DNA from 3 places in the Aliikangiella maris genome. Region 3 is predicted to be linked to each of the others. Evidence: predicted binding sites of a transcription regulator. Region 3 holds the regulator's gene; each other region holds the start of a gene.
The links. The regulator PhoB, encoded in region 3, activates phosphate uptake and scavenging genes when phosphate is short. The targets are predictions, from matches to a motif close to TGTCATANNNNTGTCANA.
Positions count from the first base shown of each region.

Region 1: a site for PhoB is predicted at 1,393-1,410, ahead of ABVT42_RS02225 (esterase-like activity of phytase family protein). Genes of this name have one in related genera too.
Region 2: a site for PhoB is predicted at 2,127-2,144, ahead of ABVT42_RS08845 (PstS family phosphate ABC transporter substrate-binding protein). Genes of this name have one in related genera too.

Region 1 is NZ_JBFDAH010000002.1:16,580-21,200, forward strand. It holds gene ABVT42_RS02215 (lipase family protein) at 1-501, shown strand, start outside; gene ABVT42_RS02220 (alpha-ketoglutarate-dependent dioxygenase AlkB) at 539-1,171, opposite strand; gene ABVT42_RS02225 (esterase-like activity of phytase family protein) at 1,506-4,043, shown strand; gene ABVT42_RS02230 (pirin family protein) at 4,147-4,621, opposite strand, start outside.
Region 2 is NZ_JBFDAH010000007.1:199,671-204,291, reverse strand. It holds gene tilS (tRNA lysidine(34) synthetase TilS) at 1-568, shown strand, start outside; gene ABVT42_RS08845 (PstS family phosphate ABC transporter substrate-binding protein) at 770-2,068, opposite strand; gene ABVT42_RS08840 (patatin-like phospholipase family protein) at 2,341-3,504, opposite strand; gene ABVT42_RS08835 (transglycosylase SLT domain-containing protein) at 3,530-4,117, opposite strand; gene ABVT42_RS08830 (proline--tRNA ligase) at 4,226-4,621, opposite strand, start outside.
Region 3 is NZ_JBFDAH010000026.1:39,201-43,821, forward strand. It holds gene ABVT42_RS18355 (AMP-binding protein) at 1-717, shown strand, start outside; gene ABVT42_RS18360 (GNAT family N-acetyltransferase) at 947-2,059, opposite strand; gene phoB (phosphate regulon transcriptional regulator PhoB) at 2,638-3,333, shown strand; gene phoR (phosphate regulon sensor histidine kinase PhoR) at 3,352-4,621, shown strand, end outside.

The DNA of each region.
Region 1 (4,621 bases), on a different contig from region 3:
AGTTTGGGAGGGGCATTAGCACATATTGCCACACGTTTTTATGCCAGCGACACCGGGGGTAGCACTTATACTTTTGGTGCGCCAGCGGTTGGACTGCCGAGTTTTCAAGATCATATTAAAACACCAATTTATCGTATTGTGAATGCTCGTGACCCAGTGCCTTTGCTCCCTAATCCGGCAATGGTTCATGCATTAGGATTTATTTGGCATTATTTTTCGCGATTACTTGGTTTTATTGGGACTAAACGACAAAAAGCGGTTGCAGACTTATTACGCGACATGGCAAAAATGGATCAAATTGGTTACCCCAGCCGTATTATCTATGATAGCGGGCAACCAAAGTTGCGATACAGCTTTAGTGTTTATCAGCGCTTTATGTTGTGGTTAGATGAACCTTGGTTTAATTTTTCTTTAGAAAACCGTTTTATCAGCCATCATAAAATTTCTCATTACACTAAAGCATTAAGACAATGGGGCGAACATCGAGTCACTTTAAAATAGGCATAGAGCTTAAAATTTAAAACTTAGAACTTAGAACCTACTGTGAGCTTCTAAAAGTAATATTATACCGATAACGTTGAGCTGGATTATTGGGGTTGGCTTTGATTGTTTTAACCGCATGATACATCATGCGCGATTGACCACCCCAAACCATGACATCACCGTCATATAGATTGATTTCAACCGCCTTACCACTGCGCCGGTGACCAAATATTTGAAAGGTGGCGGGCAATCCAATCGAAACCGAGACGATGGGCTGGGTAAAGTCTCTTTCATTTTTATCTTGATGCGATCCCAGTTTCGAGCCAATTTTGTATTGATTGATTAAGCAAGCATCGGCCGAAAAATTATTAAAGCCCACTGCAGCAGCAGCACTATTTGCCAATTGATAAAAATAGTCAGGCATTGTTGGCCACGGATGGCCGGTTAAAGGATCGGTCTCGCTATAGCGATAACCTTGTTCATCAGACACCCATCCCCAGTCGCCACAGTTTGTTAGTGGAATATTGGTGTAGTGGCCGTTAGGTGTCGCCATTTTGCGAAAAGGGGCTTGTTTAATAATAGTCACGATGAGTTGGCGCAGCATTTTTGTTTGGGTAAAGCTGGGTAGCAAAAATGTTTGCGGATAGACTTCGGTCGTTGAACGCAATCCCGAAAATAAATCACTCATAATAAAAAATTTGCACCTGACATCTTATTTTTAAACTTTATCCTGATTTTAATCTTGGCTTTTGATAATAAGCCGTAAAACTTTTGTTGATTGTAGCAAAAAATAGGCCCGACTGAATATTAATGTCTATTTTGACCTTTGTTATTTTGTTTGAAAATTAACATGAATACAATCGCAAAAGTCAATGGCAATGTCGTTAGAATTAACGACTGAAATATTTTTGTCATAAATCCGTCAAACCTGCGTCATGTAAACCAGCGAAAATTTCTATTTTTGAGATGGGAAGGTTTTCCGCCTATGCCTGTCTAACTTGACCAACAACAGAGTAGATAAAATGAAGTACCTGAACAAACAAAAATTACTCATTCCTGCACTGGTTTCTGCCATTTTGGCTGCCGGCTGCGTTGATGATGGTAAAGATGGAACTGACGGCACTAATGGTAACAATGGCACTAACGGAAATGATGGCTTAAACAGCTTAATTGTCCAGACTAAACTGTCGGCTGGTCATAGCCAATGTTTCAAAGGTGGTGTTCAAGTTGATTCTGGCCTAGATGCTAATGGCAACAACATGTTAGAAGCCAGCGAAATTAGTCAGACAACTTTCATGTGTGCGCAAACACAATTAAATAATAGCCAAAACTTTGTTCGTGTTGCTTCATTTCCGGTCTGTCAACAGCTTGAAGTTGATTGTAATGTTGATGACGAAACTGCTGCTGAAATTGTCGCAGCCAACAGCGATGGTAGTATTTTAATTTATAGTGATAGCCCTGGCGAAAAATTAGGTTTTGTTGATATTAACAATCCTGAAAGCCCAGTTGGTCTGGGGACGCTCGATTTAGATGGCGAACCAACGTCAGTTGGCGTTAACGGTAACTTTGCGCTGGTAGCAATCAATACTTCGGCGGATTATATTGATGTGAGCGGTCAACTGGATGTGATTGACATTGCAACGCAAACCAAAGTGGCTTCACTTGATTTGGGAGGACAGCCTGATTCGGTAGCCATTAGCCCGGATGGCAACTATGCCGTTGTTGTGATTGAAAATGAGCGTGATGAAGATTTAGGTGACGGTGAACCTCCTCAAGCACCTGCCGGATATTTAGTAATTGTTAACACCAGTGATGCTGACCCAACTAAGTGGACAACCTCAAATGTAGAATTGACTGGCGTGGCTGATTTGTATGCTGACGACCCAGAGCCTGAATATGTTGATATCAATTCAGCTAATCAAGCGGTCGTTACTTTGCAAGAAAACAATCATATTGTCATTGTTGACCTGACTGATGGGAGTATCATCAATGATTTTTCTGCTGGCAGTGTTGATTTGACTCAAATTGATGCAACCGAAGGTAAACCGCTAAAAATTAGTCAAACAGAATCACAAGCCGATGTTGCTCGTGAACCTGATGGTGTTAGTTGGATTAATGACGATTATTTTGCTACCGCCGATGAAGGTGATTTAAATGGTGGTAGTCGTGGTTTTACCATCTTTAACAAGCAGGGTGAAGTGGTTTGGAATTCAGGGGTAACACTGGATCACATGGCCGCTCAATTTGGTCACTACCCCGATAAACGTTCTGGCAATAAAGGTAACGAACCTGAAAATGTTGAAATGGGAATTTATGGCAATGACCGTTACTTGTTCGTTAACTCAGAGCGTTCAAGTCTGGTTTTTGTTTATGATGTCGCCAATCCAAAAGCGCCTGTGTTTAAACAAGTATTACCTGCGGCTTCGGGTCCTGAAGGTGGATTAGCGATTCCTTCGCGTAACTTATTAGTGGTAGCCAGTGAAGTTGATGCTCGTGATGACAAATTGCGTTCAACACTCAATGTTTATCGCTATGATTATGCTGCCTCGGCTTATCCAACGATCGAATCGGTATATCGTAACGATAATACGCCAATTGCGTGGGGCGCTTTGTCTGGATTATCTTCTGATCCAATGATGGCCGGTCGCTTGTATGCAGTAGAAGATAGTTTTTATGCTTCGAACCGAATTTTTGCAATTGACGCCAATCAAACTCCGGCAAAATTAATTGAAGAAATTACAATTAAAGATACTAATGATGTGTTTGCTGCAACTAACGTTGTTGACTTGGCTGATAATACGGTTGATGCTGATGATGCGACCCGAGTTGATGTTTTTGATGAAGCTGATTTAGCCGCAATGATCAATGAAGACAAATCAATAAACATTGACCCCGAAGGTATTGCTAAATCGGCTGATGGTGGTTTCTGGGTAGCATCTGAAGGAAATGGCACAAAAGGAGATAGCTCACGTCCAATTAATTCATTGAATATGATTTTTAAAACCGATAAAAATGGTGTAATTGAACAAGTTGTGCGTTTACCTGAAAGTGTTAACGACTTGCAGTTACGTTTTGGTTTTGAAGGCGTGGCTGAATATGGTGATAACATCTATGTGGCATTTCAACGGGCATGGGGCGGCGAAGCTAATCCGCGTCTTGGTATTTATGACACAGTCAACGCAAGTTGGTCATTTGTTTTTTATCCGTTAGATACGGTTGAATCACAAAATGGTGGTTGGGTTGGTTTATCAGATATTACATCAGTTGGTGATGGCACATTCTTAATTGTTGAACGTGATAATCAAGGTGGACCTGATGCGGCGATTAAACGTATTTATCAGGTTAATCTGGCTGGTGTTGTTGGCGGATCAACGGTGAGCAAGACATTAGTCAAAGATTTAATGAACGATTTAAAAATGTCTGGTGGTCTGGTTGCTGAAAAAATTGAAGGTTCTGCATTAATGTCTAACGGCGATGTTTACATCGTAAATGACAATGACGGAATTGATGATAACAGCGGTGAGACACAGTTAATTAATCTCGGTAAAATTGTAAACTAGTCGGTTTCAACTAGTCTTTAACGAATATAAAATTCTATAAAGCTAATGTTAGATTGAGGCTCAATGTTGAGCCTCTTTTTTTTACCTGTTTTTTTGGGTGTCATTAGGCCAGCCGGCCAGCCTGGTAATCGGCAAATGCTTGATTAATCTGTTCTCGAGTATTCATTACAAAAGGGCCCGCTCTTTCCACTGGCTCATTTAAGGGTTGTGCTGAAATAAATAAAAAGCGACTCCCTGCATGAGTCGATTTTTTTGCTCGTACCGTTAACTTGTCACCTTCACCTAAAACTGCCATTTGTTTGGCTGATACTGGTTTTTGCTGTGCACCAACTAAAACTTCTCCTTCAATAACATAAATGAAACTGTTGTGATTTGCTGGCACTGGCCAATGGAAATCAAATGATTCTGTGAGATTTACATCCCAATAAAATGGTTTGACAAAATCATTTTTAACGGCTCCTTTAATACCTGATCCAGTGTCACCTGCGATAACTTTTATCGTACCAGTAGACTTGCCTGTATGTGGATTGTTGATAACTTCAAGTGGAATTTTATCTGCTGAAAATTCCTGATAATTG
Region 2 (4,621 bases), on a different contig from region 3:
TTCTCATTCGCAAAGTACGCCATCTTCACAAGAAATTGATGAATTATTACGCCAGTTAAAACTTACTGATGACATACAAAGCTTAGCTGCTCAAAAGCAAACCACAGATCTACTTTTGACGCTTCGTTCACTCAATATAGATATAGCATTTGCGGGACAGCGTGTTAGAACTTTTGCTGGAAATCTTTATTTAACCAATATTCAGCCAGATGCACAATTCAAGGTAGCACAGTGGGATTTGAAAATGCCTAGGCTGACACTTTCCAATCAGGTTACCTTAAGTTATCAACGAATTAATGGAAATGGGCTTCGCTTACCGCTAGCTGATGAAATGGTAATTGTTAAACCTCGAGCGGGCGGCGAAAAATGTCGACCTGATTATCGCAACCATTCGACCAATTTAAAAAATATCTATCAAGAGTTGAATATTCCGCCGTGGATTCGCGAGTGGTTGCCCGTTATTTATTATAATGATGTATTGGCTGCCGTTCCTGGGGTTTTCATTAATCAAGCGCTCATCAATTCTGATGATAATCAGCAGAGCTTACGTTTTATTATTGCTGCTTAATTGTCGATTGACTAACTTTAATTTCTGATCCATAAGATAAATATTTCATCATCCTTGATGAAATGAGCGTCCCTCAATAAAATCCTTTTGAATTATTTTTTGCAATGCCTTTTGCTGCCAATCCGTTATTAGGTCAATCCTTTTAAAGTATAAAATCTGTACAAAATTCAATTTGTACATGAGGTAGCAAGATGCTTAAAACTAAAGTGCCCAGACTTCGATAGGATCTTCCCACCGTTCTTTGTATTGAATATTTAAAGTATCTAACACTTGAACATTATGCATTTTGAGTGCTTGCTTAAGCTGTGCCAGGCGAGGTGAATTTGAAAAATCGACCAAGACAATTTTTTTACCTGGGTTCTGATTAGTAAAATTAACCAGTCTTTCAATATCTCGTGCTTCTTTGGATTCGTCCATGCTAAAAACATTGGATGAAAAATTTACTGTGATTCTGCGTCCTAGTGAGGCTAAGTCTTTGTAGCGAAGTGGTGTTTTCTTATTTTTTAAATCGGGACGATAATGAGTTGGATAATAAGAAATCAATCCAACTTTTTCGGCTTGTTTTTGTCCTTCATTTTGTTTGACGAAGTCAATAAATGAGCTGGCCAGATTGCTGTGTTTTCGACCCTTTGTGTAAAGATATAATTTTCGAGACAGTGGATAATCCTGAGTACCAATGGTATAACCGGTTGGAATTTTACCTGTTTCGTTAGTTGATTGAGCAACTTTTAACAGTTTAGATTCACCCACATAAGTTACCCCTATAAAACCGATTGAACCGGGCATATTAATAACGTTGTTGACTAGTTCATTACTGGACTCAAATCGTCCGGAATCATCACTCAGTTTTTTATCAAATGGCTTTAACACCAAGTTTTTAAAAGTATCCCAAGTACCTGAATTGTTATCACGACTATAAACTTTAACCGGATAGTCTTCACCACCAAGTTGTGCCCAGTTTGAAATTTCACCAGAAAATAATCGAGCAATCTCTTCTACGGTTAGCTGATCAATTGGATTAGTTGGATAAGTAACAATCGCAAGCGCATCAAGCGCAATGGGATGTTCATCAACAACACCAAATTTGTCGGCTAATGCTTTGGCTTCTTTTTCTTTAATTGGACGAGAGCTCATCGCAATTTCAGTAGAGTTTTCATCGAGTGCTTTAAAACCAGTACTTGAACCATGAGCACGAATTTCAATGCGCACCAATTTATTTTTATTGGGAATCGTTCCTTCAATATATTTTTCAACTGGGCTTTCTAATTGATGTTCTCTGACTAAAATTGCGCCAATACTTCTAAGATAAGCTTTTGCCAAAATGGGGGCAAAACTTTCACCGACAGTATTCGAGCCTTTTAGAATTAATTCTTCAACAGCTTGACCATTATGTGGTGTGTTCGGATTAGGCAGTCGCAATATATTAAAATTAATAATCCCTGTTAAGATTAGTGCGATCGAGACAATAGCAATTAAAGATATCAGTATATTTCTTAACATGATTAATGTCTGCTTGGTTTTATATGAGTGTCTTTGGTGCGCGATTGTGCAGTTAAAATATGACAGTTTTATTACATTGAATCCTTTGAATTTGTGAGGAGAATGGCATTCTTCTTTTTGGTGTATAGATTGACATTGATAAAATGTCATAAATCCAAAGAAAAATATAAAGTAATTGCGATATATTTCATGAAATTTGACAGTTATATGACTGAGTAATTTTGTTTTTAGATGATTAGTTTCTTAGCGAATTTGTTATATTGCATTTTGTTCTAACGATTTAAGAAGAATTCGATCACCTCCGACTTCTGTCGAAAAGTGTCCTGATATCCCAGCTCTATCAACTCTTTGGTGTAACTTGATTCAAATAACAAATAGCTTAGTACGGTTGAACCTTCACCCGGATTAATACCAATGCGCCGAAAGAAAAACTGAATGAGTCGAGGCAGGGTATGAAAATGTTTGCTGGCTAATAAACTTAAATCCTGGCTTGGTGAGATTGCAAAGGTTTCAATCGGGCGTAAATTACTTTGTAATTCTCTGACCGCTTGTGGAATTAATTTTATTGTTTTGTTAACTCGTCTTATGCGCTCAATATCACTGTCGAGACTATCAATAAAAACGCTGTCTAAAACATGTCCTGCAATATCCGCAACTGAAGGGTAATGAATGGCATTGGTTTGTTCGGGTAATTCTTCACGAATAGGATCGACACCGATGATTAAAATTTTATCAGCACCTAAATGAATGGCCGGACTGATAGGGGCTAAAAATCTGACGGATCCATCACCGTAAAATTCATTATCAATATTGACTGCTGGAAAGAGTAAGGGAATGGCTGAAGAAGCCAGTAGATGATCACGATTAATGCGTGTTCGTTTGCCACAACGACGATATCTTTGCCAGTCATTCAGTTCAGCGACACCTTGAAAAAAAGAAATTGAACGTCCGGTAGAGTAACTCGAAGCGGTAATTGATAAAGCATGCAGATTCCCGGCATCAATAGCTTCTTGAATGATATTGTAGTGCATCACTTTACTGAGTAATTGTTTGAGTGGTTCATTGTTGAGTAAACTGAGTTGATGCTTTAAATGGAAGTTGCTGGAAAAAATTGACCATAGCCACTTTGAAGAGTTTTGCATAATACCGAGCATGTCGCCGCGAAAAACCTGATCGACACTTAAGTTGCCCCAAACTCTTTGCAGACTTCGAATTCCTAACCTTGGGGTTCTGGCATAGGCGGCTAAAACGGTCGCATTAATCGCTCCTGCAGAAGTACCTGTAATAATAGGATAAGGATTGCCACATTCTTCACGGTAAATAATGTCAGATATTGCACTTAATACGCCGACTTGATAAGCCGCGCGTGCACCGCCACCAGTTAAAACCAGTCCTGTTTTGGTTCGTGAGGGGGCGTTATAGCAAATTTGAGTCATGCAAAAGTGTCAGGCATTAATAGTGCTAAGGGTGCCAGGTTTTACGCATATGCTTGTAAACCCGCATAGGATACCAGTCTTGTCCTTTACTGCCGTTATAACGGGCCAGTGCTTGAGTGGTATTTTGTTTTTCTTTTTCAAGATAAAGACTAAGAATGGCGCAGCCATACCGAATATTGGTTTGCATATCAAACAAGCTGTCATCAGGCGTACCAATTTCCTTTTTCCAAAATGGCATCACCTGCATTAAACCACGTGCGCCAGCACTGGATATTGCAAACTGGTCGAAATTACTTTCGACATTAATCAATGCCAGTACCAGCAATGGATCCAGTGCAAAGTTTTTAGCTTCTCGGTGGACCAGACGTAAAATAGCCAGTCGTTCATCTTCGGGAATATGCGGAGCAACTTTTGCTATTCTCAGCGCTTGCTCTAATAACCACACTTCAGCTTCAAATCTATCCTCAAATGAGCCGCTAGATTTTTTGATTAATTTGGCCAGCTTTACTCGAAAGGCTTGATCGGGTTTTTCCTGGACAGCCGCCATGAGCGACTGTCCAGCCAATAACAGTACAATTATTACTCCGACATTGATTAACGGTAATCTGACCATTTGATTAAACCAATAAGTCAATTGCGTAAGTCAAATCGTATAAAAAACGAAAAATGCATAAAAACATAAACCCATGAAAAATAGGACTAATTATTAGTCTAGGCTATTTTAAATCACTTTTTGTTGAACAAATGCAAATACTTCATCAATTGGGATATTCAACTTTTCATTATCTCGACGATGCTTGTATTCAAAGGTGCCTGCGTCGATGCCGCGCTCGCTGATAACGATGCGGTGAGGTACACCAATTAGTTCCATATCAGCAAACATGACACCAGCTCTTTCTTTCCGGTCGTCGAAAATAACTTCTATTTTGGCATCACGTAACTGTTGGTAAAGTTTATCGGCAGCTTCGGCGACGCGATGTGAGCGGTGCATATTCATTGGCACAATGGCTACCTGAAAGGGAGCAATATTATCTGGCCAGATAATACCGTATTCATCATGGTTTTGTTCAATGGCTGCGGCAACCACTCGTGATACGCCAATACCGTAGCATCCCAT
Region 3 (4,621 bases):
AATCGTGCTGTCGAGCTGGATGTGCTCTTGCTGTATGCGAATTTAATCAGTGCAAAAATTACTGTCATATTCCCTTTTTGGTTTGTTCAAATATTGGCACAGTGCTTCATCATTATTGGTATTTTATTTAGTTTTAAAAGTATCAGGCAGTTAATGCGAGAAAATGCCTGGTTCTATTCTTATTTATTGCTAGTGGGCTTTATTGGAATTCGAACGGTTTATCCGTTTGTCTGGGAAACTGCGCATTTAAACGATTTAGTGCCTATTCGGTTTATTGCCCATATTTGGCTGGGTTGGTGTATTTATCTGGCTGATTCCACTGCTAAGCGCATATTAATGGCGGTAACCGGAACCGTTTTTGCTTTTATTGATACCTACGTTTTAACTTTGGCAATGGGTAATGATTTAGAGTTTAAAGCAAAAGCGCTTTGGATTGTTTTGGGGTCAGTGACTTTACCTTTTGTCCGCTCAATTATGATTCCTCGTGTCTTTAAAGCCTTATTAAATATGATTGCTGAAGCAACGTTTTATATTTTTATCTTTAACGGCATTTTGATCTATATGTTTATTCATATCTTTAAAGTTGATTCAATTGTGCTGGCATTCTTCGCTGGGATGGTTGGCTCGATGGTCAGTTGGTGGATATTGGAAAAACTACGCTTACCGGTTTTAATCTGGCGAAGTATTTTTGGACGTAAACAGGCTAAAAATCATTAGATGTTGTGTTCAAATAGTTGGTAGAGAGCTGTGTGAAGGGCGTGATGTGTCCTTTTCAGTATGAGTATGTAGAGCCAAAAAAACGCTAGTTTTTGGCTTAGTTTAACTGACTCTAACCAGTTTTTAAAAGCAAGATGCTACTTGGTTTGACTTTATCTGCGAGTGTTATTTGAGTCTTAATTTGCGACTTTAAATTGCTGGTGGCTGAAAATTGTTTTGTTGAAGTTTTTTAATGAGGTGCTGCTGGTGTAGTAGGTGATTTAATTTTGTGATACCAGTTAATGGCACTTCTAAAAAATTTGGCCCCGTTAAAATACAACTTGCTCATTGGATTTAACGCAAAAGTATAAGTCTCAACCACTTTAGTACTAGGTTTCCAAGGGGCTAACCACCCTGGTCCAGTGACAAAGCTGATTTTAGTTACTTTTCCTTCGAGTTGTGCATTTTCCATGGCTTTGTAAATGAGTACATGACCAGGAGAAAGGTTTGAAAATTCTTGACGATAGCAAACTTTCGCCAAAGAAATTGTTCCCCCATTAATAAAGCAAAAATGTGCGGCCAGTAGTTGGCCGTCCAGATGATAACAATTGAGTTGAATATTCTTCTTACTATTGTTAAATAGTGAATGATAAAAACCGATTAAATCTTTATTTAGACTAATTGCTGAACACGAACCTTGTTTACCTTTCCAGCCTGACGCTTCTAAATCGAGGAATTCTTTTATTTGTTCAGGCGTAATATCTTCACCTTTGATAAAGGAGTATTTTACATCACCAATATTTTCAGCTTTGCGAATGAGTCGATTAACATTTTTTAAATGTCTTTTAGGTAATATTTCGATTAAAGGTGTTTGTTGAAATTCAATAAACTTTGACTCAGATGTTTGCCAGTGAAAAGTGTCAATCGCATTTTGGTTAATCAAAAGCTGACTTAAGCTGCTATCTTGGCGAAGTTTTGGCAGACTAAATAGACAAATTGCAGGAGTCTGTGACTTCAGCATTGTTATTGCTTGCAATATTAAGGTACTTTTATTATCAACAAACAAAGCGTCATTAAGATCGACATGAGGATGTGACAAGGTGCCTATTTGATAGACCCCCAATCCTACCGAGCGCTTTTCCCAAGGGAGTATGCCTATCAGGTTCTCACCCTCATAGATTAAAACTAAAAAAGGGGTTATGTCTGGGTGCTTTAGATGTTTAAAATAAGCCCGATAAAAATAAAAATCATTATAAAATTTAATTTGTGTTTCTTGCTTGAAATTTAACCAAAATGCTTTGACTTCTGCAAATTTTTTACGGTCCGTGATGATTTTCAACTGTAGACTTTTTGAATAATCCATAATGATCTTATTTTTACCGCTTAAATTTTCCAACTTTTGTTATATTAATTAGCATAGATCGGTCAGAATCGTTGAAGTAATTTAATTTATTTGCCTAAGTTACTGTAGTATATAGTAATATCTATATTAAAAGAAGACGATAAATTGAAATGCCTACATTATTTTTAAGGCCATTTCTATAAAGCAGTTCTCATCTTCAATATAATATTCAGTGATCCCCTAATAATACACGGGTCAACACCCGAATCAAATATTAGTTAAAGCTAATTAAAATAAAATGAATTTTGTAAAGATTATGAGAATAATTGGCCTTGATGTGTCACAAACTGTGTCATAAATAGACTATTTTCGCTTGTCATATAGTTATTTCAAGGTTCGTCAAATATGACATTTTTTTAACAACCCACTGTATTTAATATGAATTGTCATAATTTTGTCATGATTAGCAGGAAAAATAGCGCCTAGTGATTTAAACGTGACCGTATTGTTAAATTTACATGCCAAGCCTGCTTGATGACAGAATTTAATAATTGGTTTAACTCTTATTACAGACTCATTACTAACGAGTGGATAAATAAATGCCAAAGCAAATCTTATTAGTCGAAGATGAACAACCCATCAGAGAGATGTTGCGCTATGCACTAGAACGTGACGGTTATGTCATTCAAGAGGCTGATAATGCCGCGGCTGCTCGAGAAATTCTGGCTAGAAATCGTCCAGATTTATTAATTGTAGATTGGATGATGCCTGGCGAAAGCGGTATCGATTTCATTAAACGGCTACGCAAAGATGAAATATTAGCCGATTTGCCAGTTATCATGTTGACCGCTAGAGTAGAAGAAATGGATAAAGTCAAAGGGCTTGATTGTGGTGCTGATGACTACTTGACTAAGCCTGTTGGTATCAAAGAATTAATGGCAAGAATCAAAGCTCTGTTGCGCCGTACTTCACAAGCCAATGAAGATGACATGATTATTTCAGAGGGGCTGGAGTTGAATCTGGCTACCAATCAGCTCTCAATTGATAATGTGGATGTACATATTGGTCATACCGAATTTTCTTTATTACAGTTTTTTATCGAACACAAGAATCGAGTATACTCTCGCGCCCAGCTATTGGATTTTGTCTGGGGGCAAGCGGTTTATATCGAAGAGAGAACAGTGGATGTTCATGTGCTACGATTAAGAAAAATTCTTAAGCCGTTTGGTAAAGATTCGCTCATCAAAACGGTGCGCGGTATGGGATATATGTTTACTCAAAAGAAACCAGCTTAAGCAGTGGGAATTAGCTCAATGAGCAACGCGTGGACTATCGAAATTTCTCGTATATTCGTCTTGGCGGTTATAGCGATATTATTCGGTCTGATTTCCGGTTATTGGGGATTGGCAATTTTTTTAAGCAGTCTGGTTTATGTAACCTGGATGCTAGTACAGATACGAGCGCTAGAACGGTGGATAAGGCTGGGCGCAAAAAATCAGTTTGCACTGGATACCAGTGGTATATGGCAGCTTATCGTACAGCACATTGTCTATGCACAGCGTAAAAACAAAGAGCGCAAGCGGCGTTTAAGTTATATGGCAAGACGCTTTGAAGCAACTATTGCAGCATTGCCTGAAGCCACGGTTGTAATAAACTCTCACCGCGAAATCGAACTGACTAATCAGGCTTCGGAAGAAATATTAGGTATCGAAAAACGGCGTGATTTAGGGCAGCGTATCGACAACTTGATTCGCGATCCAAAATTACAGGAATTAATTGAGTCTGAAGAGTCGCCAGCCAGACTGGAAATGGAGTCCCCCATTGATCAACGTAAAACCTTATCGGTGACTTGTGTTGACTTTGGCGAAGAGCAAAAGTTGATTACCGCCAGAGACATTAGCCAGCGAATCGCTGTGCATAAATTGCGTAAAGCCTTTATTGCGAATGCCTCACATGAACTTCGCACACCATTAACGGTGATTACTGGTTATCTTGAGTTGCTTGAAAGTGAGCCAGATATGTCAGATATGGTGCGTAAGCAAATCGGCAATGCCAGCCGTCAGGCGTCTCGAATGCAGAAAATTCTTGATGATTTGCTGACTTTATCTAAGCTCGAAGAGAAGGGCTACGATCGTGAGTCTGGGGTGATGATTGATATGCCCGGATTAATTCAGAAATTGGTCACCGATTTTAAAAAGACCAAGGCAAAAGGTACCCATCAAATTGAAGTAGACATCGATCCGACGCTGCAAATTAAAGCGGTAGAAAGTGAACTGTATAGTTTATGCCAAAACCTGTTGAGTAATGCTGTTAAGTATTCTCCCGAAGGCTCAACTATTACTGTTCGCTGGCAACGCAAAGAAGATGGCTATACCTATTTTAGTGTTACGGATAACGGCGAAGGCGTGGCGCCTGAACATATTTCTCGATTAACTGAGCGTTTTTATCGAGTCAATGTCAATCGTTCGCGCCAGATAGGTGGTACGGGCTTAGGGCTATCAATTGTAAAGCACATTTTGGAAAACTATGGTGGATTTTTAGATATCCAAAGTGAATTAGGTAAAGGTTCGACATTCACCGCTT